DNA from 3 places in the Paucibacter hankyongi genome. Region 2 is predicted to be linked to each of the others. Evidence: predicted binding sites of a transcription regulator. Region 2 holds the regulator's gene; each other region holds the start of a gene.

Region 1 (4,383 bases), 120 kb from region 2:
AAGTGCTGCAGTAGGGACTTGCGTGCTGGGCGCAAGCAGGTTTGAATGCCGCCATGAGTTCCGACGTTTTGCATCCTGACCTGCCTCGCTTTGTCTCTTTTGGCGAGGTGCGCGTTGATTTGCGTCGCGTCGGCGCGGACCAGTGGCGCAGCACTTGCGCCGGCGCGCCCTGGCAGGTGGCGATGGCGCTGTCCAGCCTGGGTGAGTTGAGTGCTTTTGCGGGTGCTATCAGTCGTGATGCCTTCGGTCGGGAGATCTGGCAAGCCTGCGCCGAGGCGCATCTTGATTTACGTTTTTTGCAGCAACTGCCCAAGCCGCCGCTGCTGCATTTCATCGAAGAGCCGCAGTCGGCCCGGCCACAGGGCTTGGGCGCCGAGGACAGCATCCTGATTGGCAGCGAGGCGGCCGATTTGTTTTTCCGGCCCGAGGGCTTGCCGGCGGGTTGGGTCAAGGCGCTGCGCTGGGCGCATTTCGGTGGCCTGGGCTTGGTGCGCGAACCGCTAGCTGGGCGCTTGAGTGCGTTGGCCGAGGGGCTGAAGGCCGAGGGCAAGAAGATCAGCTATGCGCCGGGCTATTGGTCCCTGATGGATTCGCGTTATGACGATATGTTGGAGCGGATGTGCCGCCTGGCCGATGTGATCGAGGTGAGCGAGGCCGAACTGTGTGCCTTGTTCCGTTGTGCCGACCATCATCTGGGCTTGGCCCAGATCAGTGCCTGGAATCCATGCGCCATCCTGCTTTTGAATACCCAGGCCGGGCGGACGTCAATTTTTGCCGGAGCGCAGGAGTGGAGTGCGGAGCCCTTGGCGCTCAATGAGGGCGATCAGGCAGACTTGGACGTCAGTGATGCGAGCATGGCCGGGTTGTTGGCCAGCTTGATGCGGCAGCCCAACGCGCTGCCCGACGAGCATTTGCGCTGGGCGGTGGCCGCGGCAGCGGCGGCGCGCTCTGCCAGCCCGGAGTACGCGCTGCCTCATGCTCAGCCCTGGACCCTGCCGCATGCCTTGGTGGCCACCTTGGCTGCCACGGTCAAGCCCAAGATCGGCGCCTGAACGCGGCGAGTTGGGGTTCGAGCGGCGGCGGCCCCTCAGGCTGCCTCAAGTCTGGCGTTTGCTGGCAACCAGGGTCTGCGGCCCTTTGACCTGCAGTGTGGGCCGTTCAGGCTCGGCCTCGGCCAGCGGCAGCACCTCGACCAGCGAGGCATGGCAGCGCAGGGTCAGGTCTTGATAGGTCTGTGTCCCGGACAGTTTCCAGGCTATTTCGGTCTCGCTCAACTCCCGCATCACCTTGGCCGGCAAGCCTGCGATGAGTGACTTCTCGGGCAGTTTGAGTCCGGCGCGCACAAAGGCGCAAGCGGCCACGATGCTGTAGGCGCCGACCTCGGCCTCGTCCATCACCACCGCGTTCATGCCCACCAGCGCGTCATGGCGGATGACGCAGCCATGCAGCACGGCGCCGTGGCCGATATGGCCATTCGTCTCCACCAGCGTCTCTGAGTCTGGGAAGCCATGGATCACGCAGCTGTCTTGAACATTGGCGCCCGTCTGCAGCACGATGCGACCAAAGTCGCCGCGCAGGCTGGCCAGCGGACCGATGTAGCAGCCGGGCCCGATGATCACATCACCAATCAGCACCGCGGTCGGGTGTACATAGGCGCTGGGGTGAACGACAGGAATCACGCCGTCGATGGCATAGCAGGGCATGAGGGTCACTTTCTGGCCAAGGGCCGGTCGGGGTGAGCGGGAATGCAAGGGCGGCAACAGAGGTTAGCGCTCAGGGGAGGGGGCACGTCCCGCGTCGAGATCAAGGGTTAACACCAGGGTGTGCAGACTTGCGCCAAGTCAAGGCCAACCTTACGATCTACCGACCGGTCGGTCAAGAGTGTTTGACGACAATCAAGAACGCAGCGCGTTGCGAAGCCGAGGCATTTTTCATGCAAGCAGACCCCCTGATCCTGGTTCACCAAGAAGGCGCCGTGCGCAGCTTGACGCTCAATCGCCCCGCCGCCTTGAATGCCTTCACGGCCGGCATGCTGGCGCAACTGCGCGCCTTGCTGAATGAGGCGGCCGAGGATGCTGGCGTGCGCTGCGTGCTCATCACCGGCGCGGGGCGTGGCTTTTGCGCCGGCCAGGATTTGTCGGACCCCTTGGTCAACCCACAGCTGCAGCCGGGCGAGTCGCCGAAGGACATCGGGCACCTGCTGGACGGCTATTACATTCCGCTTGCCTTGCGTCTGCGCAGCATGCCGGTGCCGGTGATTGCCGCCGTCAATGGAGTGGCGGCAGGCGCCGGGGCAAATTTCGCTCTGGGTTGTGATCTGGTGCTGGCCGGGCAGTCGGCGTCCTTCATCCAGGCCTTCTCCAAGATTGGGTTGATCCCGGACTGTGGCGGTACCTGGTTGCTGCCGCGGCTGGTGGGCCGCGCACGGGCGTTGCAGTTGGCCTTGCTGGGCGACAAGTTGCCGGCGGCCGAGGCGCAGGCCATGGGTTTGATTTACCGCTGCGTGGCCGATGAGGACTTGATGCCCGCGGCGCAGGCCCTGGCCCAGCGACTCAGCCAGATGCCGGTTAAGGCGATGGCCGAAACGCGCCAGGCCTTTGATCAGGCCGGTCTGCTGGAATTTGAGCAGGCCTTGAAGTTGGAGGCGGTGCTGCAAAGCCGGCTCGGCTTCGCCGACGACTACCAGGAGGGTGCCGCCGCCTTCCTGCAAAAGCGCGCCCCCAAGTTCACCGACAGATAGGCTGCGAACCATGACTTCACAAGAGATCGCCGAGGCCGTGCTGGCCGGCATGTTGGCGAATGACCGGGCCAGCAAGGCGCTGGGCATGGACGTGTTGTCGATCGGCCCCGGTTCCGCCACGGTGGCGATGACGGTGCGCGAAGACATGCTGAATGGCTTCGATATCTGCCATGGCGGCCTGCTGACCACCTTGGCCGATTCAACCTTTGCCTTTGCCTGCAACTCCTACAACGAGTTGACCGTGGCCTCCGGCTTCTCGATCGATATCGTCGCCCCCTCGCGCATGGGGGACCGCTTGAAGGCGGTCGCCAAGGAAATTTCCTTGGCTGGGCGCACCGGGGTCTATGACATCACCATCACCAACCAGGCCGATGAGTTGATTGCCGTGTTCCGTGGGCGCTCTTACCGCATCAAGGGCAAGCCGGTGGTGGCCCTGCACGGCCCCAGCGACTGAACCGTTTCATCCACCTTGCCTCAGCAAAGAGACCCGCATGCCCGCCAAGATACCCGCCCCCGGTGATTTGGAAGCGATCGAGACTGCCAGTCGCGACGAGTTGCAGGCCCTGCAATTGCAGCGGCTGCGCTGGAGCCTGCAACATGCCTATGCGAATGTGCCGCATTACAAGGCCGCCTTTGATGCGGCCGGTGTGCATCCGGATGATTTGCGCTCACTGGCCGACCTGAGCCGTTTCCCCTTCACCAGCAAGAAGGACCTGCGCGACAACTATCCTTTCGGCATGTTCGCGGTGCCGCGCGAGCAGGTGGTGCGTATCCACGCGTCCTCGGGCACCACCGGCAAGCCAACGGTGGTGGGCTACACCGCGCGCGACATCGACACCTGGGCGAATTTGGTGGCACGCTCGATCCGCGCCTCCGGCGGGCGGCCCGGCGATATGGTGCACATTGCCTATGGCTATGGCCTTTTTACCGGCGGTCTCGGCGCGCATTACGGCGCCGAGCGACTCGGTTGCACGGTGATTCCGATGTCGGGCGGGCAGACCGAGAAACAGGTGCAACTGATCCATGATTTCAGGCCCGACATCATCATGGCTACGCCCAGCTATATGCAGGTGGTCATCGAAGAATTCGCGCGCCAGGGCTTGGACGCTGCGGCATCGTCCCTGCGCATTGGCATCTTCGGTGCCGAGCCCTGGACCGAGGCGATGCGGCGCGAGATCGAAGTCAAGGCAGGCTTGGACGCGGTCGACATCTATGGCCTGTCCGAGGTGATGGGGCCAGGTGTTGCCAATGAATGCGTGGAAAGCAAGGACGGCCCGGTGATCTGGGAGGACCATTTCTACCCCGAGATCATCGACCCCGAGACCGGCGCTGTGTTGCCCGATGGCGCGGAGGGCGAATTGGTCTTCACCTCGCTGAGCAAAGAGGCGCTGCCCATCATCCGTTACCGCACCCGCGATCTGACCCGCCTGCTGCCGCCAAGCTCGAGAGCCATGCGCCGCATGGGCAAGATCGTGGGCCGCAGCGATGACATGCTGATCATCCGCGGCGTCAATATGTTCCCGACCCAGATCGAGGAACTGGTGCTGCAAGAGCCGCAACTCTCTGGCCAATACCAGATCGTGGTGAACAGAGAAGGTGCGCTCGATACGGTGCAAGTGCGCTGCGAGTTGCAAACCGATGCG
Region 2 (4,383 bases):
CATTGGTGGACTCAAAGCCCAACTCGCGCGAGGCGCGCATCAAGGCCTCGACGCTTTCGTAACTTTGAATTCGGTGCACCGCCTTTTGCACATCGGCATCGAAATCCTGCACGCCGAAGCTGAGGCGATTGAAGCCGAGTTCACGCAAGTGGCGCAGTCGCTCGTTCGTGACGGTGCGCGGATCAACCTCGATCGACACCTCGGCCCCCGGCGCCACCTTGAAGCGCTCGCGCAGCGCCTGCATCAGCAGGGTCAACTCGGCATCGCTCAAAAAAGTCGGCGAACCGCCACCCAGATGCAGTTGAGACACCGAAGCACCGCGACCCAGATGAGCCAGCGTCAGGTCCATCTCGATGATCAGGGCTTCGAGGTACTCGGCGGCCTTGTCATGATGCTTGGTGATGACCTTGTTGCAGGCGCAGTAATAACAAACCGACTCACAAAAAGGAATGTGCAGGTACAGCGACAAGGGCGAAGCCCCACCCACCAGCGAGCCACTGGCCCGCTGCGCAAGCGCCTGCTCATACTGGGTGGCCGTGAAGGCCTCCACAAATCGATCGGCGGTGGGGTAAGAGGTGTAACGCGGGCCGGACACGTCGAACCGACGCAACAGATCCTCGTTGATATTAGGGGTGGCCGTCGAAGAGGTCGAAGCGGGGGCGGCTTGAATGTTCTGTACCATGGCGCACACTGTGCCAAGGCTTTGGCCACCCGACTTGATCAGGATCAAGCTTCCCACGCTTGTTCGCACCAACAATGCGGCAACGTTTGAGGTACATCATGCTCATGCCCGTCAAAACTTCGCAACTCTCCAAGGACTCGTCGGAGCGCTCACGCCACGACGAAGCCGTCAGCCGGCACGCCAGCCGGATCGAAACAAGGCCCATGATGAACGCCACGCTACCGATCAAGATCGAACCCCTGAAGGTTGCCTGTTCGAGCTGCAATTTGCGCGAACTGTGCCTGCCCGTGGGCCTGCATTCGGATGATTTGGCTCAACTCGACAAACTGGTCGCCACCCGCCGCCAAGTCAGCCGCGGTGACACCCTGTTTCGCAGTGGCGACAGTTTTCAATCTTTGTACGCAGTGCGCACCGGCTTTTTCAAAACCTGTGTTGCCTCCGAAGACGGCCGCGATCAGGTGACCGGCTTCCAGATGGCCGGTGAACTGCTGGGCCTGGACGGGATCAGCACCGACCGCCACAGCTGCGACGCGGTGGCCCTGGAGGACTCTTCGGTCTGCGTGATTCCCTACGAACAGTTGGAAGAGCTGTCACGCGAGTTCACCGACCTGCAGCGTCAGTTCCACAAGATCATGAGCCGCGAAATCGTGCGTGACCACGGCGTGATGTTGCTGCTGGGCAGCATGCGGGCCGAGGAGCGTCTGGCCGCGTTTTTGCTGAACCTGACGCAACGCCTGCAGGCACGCGGATTCTCCTCCGCAGCGCTGGTGCTGCGCATGACGCGCGAAGAGATTGGTAGCTATCTGGGCTTGAAGCTGGAGACCGTCAGCCGCACCTTCTCTAAGTTCCAGGATGAAGGGCTGCTGGAAGTGAAGCAGCGTCATCTGCGCATCCTGGATCAAGCGGGCCTGCAAAAGCTGGTCAACAGTACAGCCTGCTGAACCAAACTAGGCCGAGGTCTGTGCTGGGGGAGGAAAGCCGGTCACGGCGCCCTGCCCCCCGTACGCCCTGCCCCCCCCTGCGCTCGCGCAAAACTGTTCGCTCGCCTCCTGCTGCAAACCTAGACGCTAGGTTCAACGCGGCCAAGCCCGCGGATGCGGGTTCTCGGGCTGATTCGGCAGGTCAGCCAGCAGCAAGCTCAGGCTGGAGCTCAGCCCAATGACCAGCCAGAACAGCAGGAAACTCAAGGTATAGATGGCTTGCCTAGGCAAGTCCATTGGCGCCCCGCCAAACCAGGTCAGATCGCTCGGGTCGACCACGGCAAACACCAAGGCCTCCACCACCCCCGCCATCAGGAAAGATGGCCAGATCACCGCCATGGCCATGCGGCTCAGACGGCTGCTACCGTCGCCTTGCGCCTCAGGCAGATCGGCGGAGGGAGAGCCGATCGGCGAATTCATTGCCCACCTGTGGCGGCGTGGTTGCGAGCCTCACGCGCGGGCAACATGGCCTTGGTACCGCTGGCCTTGCTGCTGACCACCTGCTCCTGCAGAACCGGATCGGGATGACTCAGGGCCAGGCTCAAGGTGGCAAAACTGGCCACCACCACCAGGCTCGGTCCACCCACCACCAGCCACATCATCGGCTCACGCCACCAGGACTTGGACTTGCGGCCTTCCGAAGCAGCCAAGGTCTGCGTGCTCTTGTCTTGCGTACTCATGATCATTTGTCTCCGTCGCCGCGATTCATTAACTTAGCACCGCCAGCTTAGCGCGGCACCACAAAGGTTGATTTTTCTTCCAAGGCCAGCCCCGCCTTCGAGACAGAGCCCGCCACTTCGGCGCCATTCAATTGGAACTTGATGGCATGGGCGCCGGTACCGGCCTTGGCGGCCACCTCGGGCGGCACCCGCAGCGCCACCGAGACCCAACGCGCTTCCGCGGGCTGCACCGTCATTTCAACTGGCTTGGCCAGGGCGAGTTGCTCCATGCCACTGACCGTGATGGTGTAACTGCGAACCTGCTCGGAGGCGTTCATGACCTGCAGGCGGTACAGATTCTCGATATAGCCATCCTCCACCAGACGCGCCATCACGCCGCGATCCCGCACCACATCGAGCTTCACCGGGCTGCGCAAGAACAACAAACTGCCGAGCAAAGCCGAGCACAGAACCACCAACACCACGCTGTACAAAACCACCCGCGGGCGGAACATGCGACGCAGTTTCTGCGCCTTGCTCAGGTGTTGGGCCAGGCCATTTTGCGTGTCATACCGAATCAGACCGCGCGGGTAATTCATCTTGTCCATCACGCCATCACAGACGTCGACACAAGCCGCACAGCCAATGCACTCATACTGCAGGCCCTTGCGGATGTCGATACCGGTCGGGCACACCTGGACACACAAGGTGCAGTCAATGCAGGAGCCCAGGCCCTGGGCTTTGATCTCATCTGCACTGGCTTTTTTGCTACGCGAACCACGCGGTTCACCGCGTTCAGCGTCGTAGCTGATGATCAAGGTGTCCTTGTCGAACATGGCGCTTTGAAAGCGCGCATAAGGACACATGTATTTGCAGACCTGCTCACGCATATAGCCTGCATTGCCGTAGGTGGCAAAACCGTAGAACAGGACCCAGAACCATTCCCAGGGCCCAAAGCCCAAGGTGAAGGCCTCGGCCCAAAGTTGCTTGATCGGCGTGAAGTAGCCGACGAAGCTGAAACCAGTCCACAAACCCAGCGCGATCCAAGTGAACTGCTTGCCACTCTTGCGCCAGAGTTTGTTGAAATTCCAGGGACCGTTGTCCAGCTTGATGCGAGCCTGACGGTCGCCTTCAAACTGTTTCTCGATCCACATATAAATCTCGGTGTAGACCGTCTGCGGACAGGCAAACCCACACCAGAGCCGCCCAGCCACGGCGGTAAACAAGAACAGACCGTAGGCTGAGATCAGCAGCAGGCCCGTCAGGTAAATGAAGTCCTGCGGATACAGGACCAAGCCGAAGATATAGAAACGGCGGCTGGCCAGATCGAACAGCACCGCTTGGCGCGAATTCCAATCCAGCCAGGGCAGGCCGTAAAACAACAGCTGCGTGAACCAAACCAAGCCCCAACGCCAGCTGGCGAAAAGGCCGCTGACGGCGCGCGGATAGATTTTCTTCTGTGCCGCATAAAGCGACACGATTTCGATCACCGCATCGCCATCGGGACCGGGTTTGGACAGCGCGGCGGTACCGCGCTGCTTCGACGCAATATCAGTCATTCAACAGCCATCAACCTCAACGAGCCTGCGCCGTCGTCGACGAAGCACCGCGCGACAAGCCCCACACATAAGCACCCAAAACATTGATCTGCTCGGCGCTCAAGCGGGTGCCGTGGGCCGGCATCATATTGTTCTTGCCGTTGTTGATCATATTGATCACGGCCTCTTCGCCCCAGCCGTGCAGCCAGATCTTGTCGGTCAGGTTGGGCGCGCCCAAGGCCTGGTTGCCCTTGCCGTCCGCGCCGTGGCAGGCTGCGCAAGCGCCAAACTTGGATTTACCCAGCTGTGCGGCGATGGCGTTATGTGCGCTGCCCGACAGGCTCAGCACATAGTTGGCCACGTTCTTGACATCTTCCGGGCCACCCACTGCTGCAGCCATCGGAGGCATCACGCCATTGCGACCTTCGGTGATGGTCTTGACGATGGTTTCAGGCTCACCGCCATACAGCCAGTCACCGTCGGTCAGGTTCGGGAAACCCTTGCTGCCCTTGGCGTCTGAACCG
Region 3 (4,383 bases), on a different contig from region 2:
CCACGCCGTTCATGATGGCGGCCATGCCGAACTCACGCACGCCGTAGTTGATGTGGCGGCCGGCATTGCTGCTGCCGTCTTCTTCCACGCGGAAGGCCGGGGTCGACTTGGTGTTGGTCAGGTTGGAGCCAGTCAGGTCGGCCGAGCCGCCCAGCAGTTCAGGCAAAGCGGCGGTGAAGGCTTCCAGCGCCAATTGGCTGGCCTTGCGGCTGGCCACGGTCTCGGCCTTGCCGTGAGCGGCAACCACGGCGTCCACCGCCGTCTGCGCGAAGTTGGCGGGCAACACACCAGCCATGCGGCGCTGGAACTCAGCGGCCAGCTCGGGGTGAGCGGTGGCGTAGGCGTCGAACTTCTCGTCCCAAGCGGCTTCCAGCTGGCTGCCGGCGGCCTTGGCGTCCCAATCGGCATAGACCTCTTGTGGGATCACGAAGGGCTCATGCGCCCAGCCCAGTTGCTCACGGGTCAGCTTGATTTCTTCGGCACCCAGCGGCTCGCCGTGCGCCTTGGCGGTGTTGGCGCGGTTGGGCGAGCCCTTGCCGATATGGGTCTTGGCGATCACCAGGGTCGGCTTGACGCTGCTCTTCTTGGCTTCGGCGATGGCGGCGTCGACAGCGTCGACATCATGGCCGTCCACCGGGCCGATCACGTTCCAGCCATAGGCCTCAAAACGCTGGGCGGTGTTGTCGGCGAACCAGGGGGCCACTTGGCCGTCGATGGAGATGCCGTTGTCGTCATAGATGGCGATCAGCTTGTTCAGCTTCCAGGCGCCGGCCAGCGAGCAAGCTTCGTGGCTGATGCCTTCCATCAGGCAGCCGTCGCCCAGGAACACATAAGTATGGTGATCAACGATCTGGTGCGCGTCGATATTGAATTCCTTGGCCAGCATCTTCTCGGCCAGGGCCAGACCGACAGCATTGGTGATGCCTTGGCCGAGCGGGCCAGTGGTGGTCTCAACGCCGGGGGTGATGCCCACTTCAGGGTGGCCCGGGGTCTTGCTGTGCAGCTGGCGGAAGGCCTTCAGCTCTTCGATCGGCAAGGCGTAGCCGGTCAGGTGCAGCAGCGCATAAATCAGCATGGAGCCGTGGCCGTTGGACAGTACGAAGCGGTCGCGATTGGCCCACTGCGGGTTGGCCGGGTTGTGGCGCAGGTGGCGGTTCCACAGCGCAACAGCGATATCCGCCATGCCCATGGGCGCGCCGGGGTGTCCGGAATTGGCTTGCTGCACGGCGTCCATGGCGAGTGCACGAATGGCGTTGGCCATCAGGGTGGGGTTGCTTGCTGCGGTAGTGGCCATGAGCTTGCGGAGGTGGAGTTACGGGGTAACCCGGGATTTTACTTGGCCTCGGCCAAGCCCTGGTTTAACCCTTCGAAGCGGTCGCACAGCCTAGCCCGGCCGACATACGCAAGCCTTGATTTAGCACAAAGCGGCGCGGCCAATTCCTGCGACGCTAGCGGCTCGCAGGGCTCGCCCGCGTCAACCATTGACAAGCCTCGGGGACAAGCATGAACACGACCATGAATGGGACCACGCAGAAGCCGCTGACGATCAGGGTTATCCAAGAGGAACACGGGGCCTTGGCCGCCATGCTTCGCTCGGTACCGCTGCTGCTGGCCGAGCATCGTCGGCACCGCACTCTGCCGGACTTCGCGGCCCTGCGGGCGATGTTGTTCTATGTGGATGAGTTCCCAGAAAAGCTGCACCACCCGAAGGAAAGCCAGCTGTTGTTCCCCAAACTGAGGGCGCGTGCGCCGGAAATTCGCGATGTGCTGGACAACCTGGACGAAGATCATCTGCGCGGCGAGCGCGCCATCCGCGACCTCGAACATGCGCTGCTGGCCTTTGAGATGATGGGGGAAGCGAGGCGCGAGGCCTTCGAGACCATGGCCGAGCGCTATGTGCGGGCCTATCTGCACCATATGCAGATCGAAGAGCGCGACATCCTGCCCTTGGCGTTGCGGGTCTTGAGCGTGGATGACTGGGGCGACCTGGACGAGGCCTTTGCCGAGAATCGCGACCCGCTCAGCGGCCACCGACCCGACGAGCCCTACCGCGCTCTGATGCAGAAGGTGCTGGCCGCCCTACCCGCACCAATCGGGCTGGGTCCGGCGCTTTAAGCCCCCCCCCCGACTTGCGGGGGCGGCGAGCGCCCGCGCCCCTGGGCGCTGTTGGCGAAGCATCCGGCTTGACCCGGTTCGCCTCGGCTCGGCCGCACCCGCCCAACCCAACTAAGCCAAACGGACTACACGCCAGGACGCAATGGCGACATGGCCCCCACTTAGGCTGCGCGAGCTTGTGCGGGGTTCTGTGTGGATTTGTTGGCACTTCATCGAGGTGTTTGCAAATCGGGCAGGGCTCGGCGCACAACCCGAGTACCAGCCTTCGCCATCCTTCAGGAGTCCTCTCTCATGTCTTTCCGCCTCAATCCTCTGAGCAGCCTCGTCGCTGCCGCTCTGGTCGCCATGGCTTCGCAAGCCAGCGCTCAAGTCTTCAACGGCACGCTGACCCAAGGCGTCAGCAGCTCGCAGTCGTCCTATGTTCAGGGCGCTACCGGCTACAACATCACCTCCATCATCACCGCCGGTGACGCCGTCGGCGGCTATCGCATGTCCGGCCTGCCGGACGGCCTGGGTGCTTTCGACAATGGCAACGGCACCTTCACTGTGCTGATGAACCATGAAATCGGCGCTAACGCCGGCATCGCTCGTGCCCACGGCGGCACCGGCGCCTTCGTGTCCTCATGGGTGATCGACAAGAACACCTTGGCCGTGCAATCCGGCGGCGACCTGATCAAGAAGGTCTACGGCTGGGATGCCGCTACGCAATCGACCGGCGCTCTGGTGACCGGCGCGGCCAATCTGAATTTCCAACGTTTCTGCTCTGCCGATCTGGCGGCCACCTCGGCCTATAGCTACAACGGCTACGGCACCACCAACCGCATCTTTCTGAACGGCGAAGAAGTCGGCACCAGCGCCAACAGCCGCGCCATGGCTCATGTCGCCACCGGCGCCAATGCAGGCAGCAGCTTCGTGCTGGGTGCCTTCAACCTGGCCACCAACGGCAGCGGTCAAAACCTGTACTCGGCCTATGAAAATCTGGCAGCCAACCCCTTCGCCCAAATGAAGACCGTGGTGATCGGCCAGAACGACGGCGGCACCGGCATCTCGAGCAATGCCGTGGCCGTTTACGTCGGCACCAAGACCAATGTCGGTAGCGATGTCGATCGCGCCGGCCTCACCAATGGCGTGATGAAGTACGTCAACGTTGTCGGCAACACCGCCGAGATCGCCGACGCGGCCACCCGCGCCACCAACATCGCCAACGGCAGCCGCTTCACGCTGAGCGCCACCGCTTCGACGACTTTCTCGCGCCCTGAAGATGGCGCTTGGGACACCCGTGCCGGCAAGCAAAACGTCTATTACTTCGTCACCACCGACCGTGTGGACACCACCGAGTTGAACGGCGGCACCCAAGTCGGCGCGACCCGCCTGTGGAGCATGACGTTTGACGACATCGCCAACCCTGATGCCGGCGGCAAGATCGACCTGCTGGTCGACGGCAGCAAGATGACCGGTGGCCTGAACAACAGCCGCGCCAATATGTTTGACAACATGACGGTCAACAAGGACGGCACCATCACGATGCAGGAAGACACCGGCAACAACGACCACAACGGCAAGATCTGGGAATACAACCTGAACACCGGCGCGATGAAGATCGTCGCCAAGTCCGACGCCGCCCGCTTCGGCGATGTGGTGAATGGCGTGTTCACTGGCCCAGGCTCCAACAAGTCCACCCCGACGGTTGCCGGTTACCACACCTATGACGAAGAAACCTCGGGCATCATCGACGTGACCGACATCTTCGACGCCGCCGGCACCACCGGCAAGAAGTACCAGCTGTTCGTGACCCAAGACCACGCCAGCGCTGCCGGCTTGGACGCCGCAGGCATGCTGGTTGGCAACAACCCCGCCGGCATCGTCGAAGGCGGTCAGTTGCAGTTGATGGTCAGCGACGCCGTCGCCGCCGTGCCGGAACCACAGACCTACGCCCTGATGCTGGCCGGTCTGGGCCTGGTTGGCTTCGCCGCTCGCCGCAAGGCCGCGCGTTGATCGCTTGATCGACACCGCTTGAGTCCTGCCGCCGGCTGAACACAGCCGGTCGGCTCAGCGCCCGAATGGAGATTCACGCTCCGCTCGGGCGCTTCTGCTTTTCCTCATCCAAAGCCTTAGTTCCGCGCAGCCATGACGCCTTCTTTGAATCTGTTGGGGCTCGAGCCCCTGTTCTTCTCTCCGCTGCTCAGCTTTGAAATCAGCAACGCAGCTGCGTTGAACGCGCAACTGCTTACCGAAGCGCTGGCGCGGCAAGCGTCTTCTCCCGGCTTG

What was found. Region 2 encodes FNR, which switches genes on or off when oxygen is low (the NO sensors DNR and NnrR bind a similar motif). Its sites were predicted from a motif close to TTGATNNNNATCAA; they were not measured.
Region 1: WG899_RS07550 (phenylacetic acid degradation protein PaaY) is a predicted target of FNR. The motif match lies at 1,886-1,899, and genes of this name have one in related genera.
Region 3: WG899_RS10380 (hemerythrin domain-containing protein) is a predicted target of FNR. The motif match lies at 1,410-1,423, and genes of this name have one in related genera.

Annotation. Positions count from the first base shown of each region.
Region 1 is NZ_JBBHJX010000003.1:350,083-354,465, reverse strand. Features, by position in the region: gene WG899_RS07555 (PfkB family carbohydrate kinase) at 54-1,052, shown strand; gene WG899_RS07550 (phenylacetic acid degradation protein PaaY) at 1,098-1,703, opposite strand; gene WG899_RS07545 (enoyl-CoA hydratase-related protein) at 1,934-2,740, shown strand; gene paaI (hydroxyphenylacetyl-CoA thioesterase PaaI) at 2,751-3,194, shown strand; gene paaK (phenylacetate--CoA ligase PaaK) at 3,232-4,383, shown strand, end outside.
Region 2 is NZ_JBBHJX010000003.1:227,645-232,027, forward strand. Features, by position in the region: gene hemN (oxygen-independent coproporphyrinogen III oxidase) at 1-682, opposite strand, end outside; gene fnr (fumarate/nitrate reduction transcriptional regulator Fnr) at 886-1,623, shown strand; gene WG899_RS06975 (hypothetical protein) at 1,756-2,082, opposite strand; gene WG899_RS06980 (hypothetical protein) at 2,079-2,342, opposite strand; gene ccoG (cytochrome c oxidase accessory protein CcoG) at 2,390-3,880, opposite strand; gene ccoP (cytochrome-c oxidase, cbb3-type subunit III) at 3,897-4,383, opposite strand, start outside.
Region 3 is NZ_JBBHJX010000005.1:175,670-180,052, reverse strand. Features, by position in the region: gene tkt (transketolase) at 1-1,294, opposite strand, end outside; gene WG899_RS10380 (hemerythrin domain-containing protein) at 1,516-2,115, shown strand; partial or broken gene WG899_RS22360 (PEPxxWA-CTERM sorting domain-containing protein) at 4,018-4,110, shown strand; gene WG899_RS10370 (TIGR02466 family protein) at 4,243-4,383, shown strand, end outside.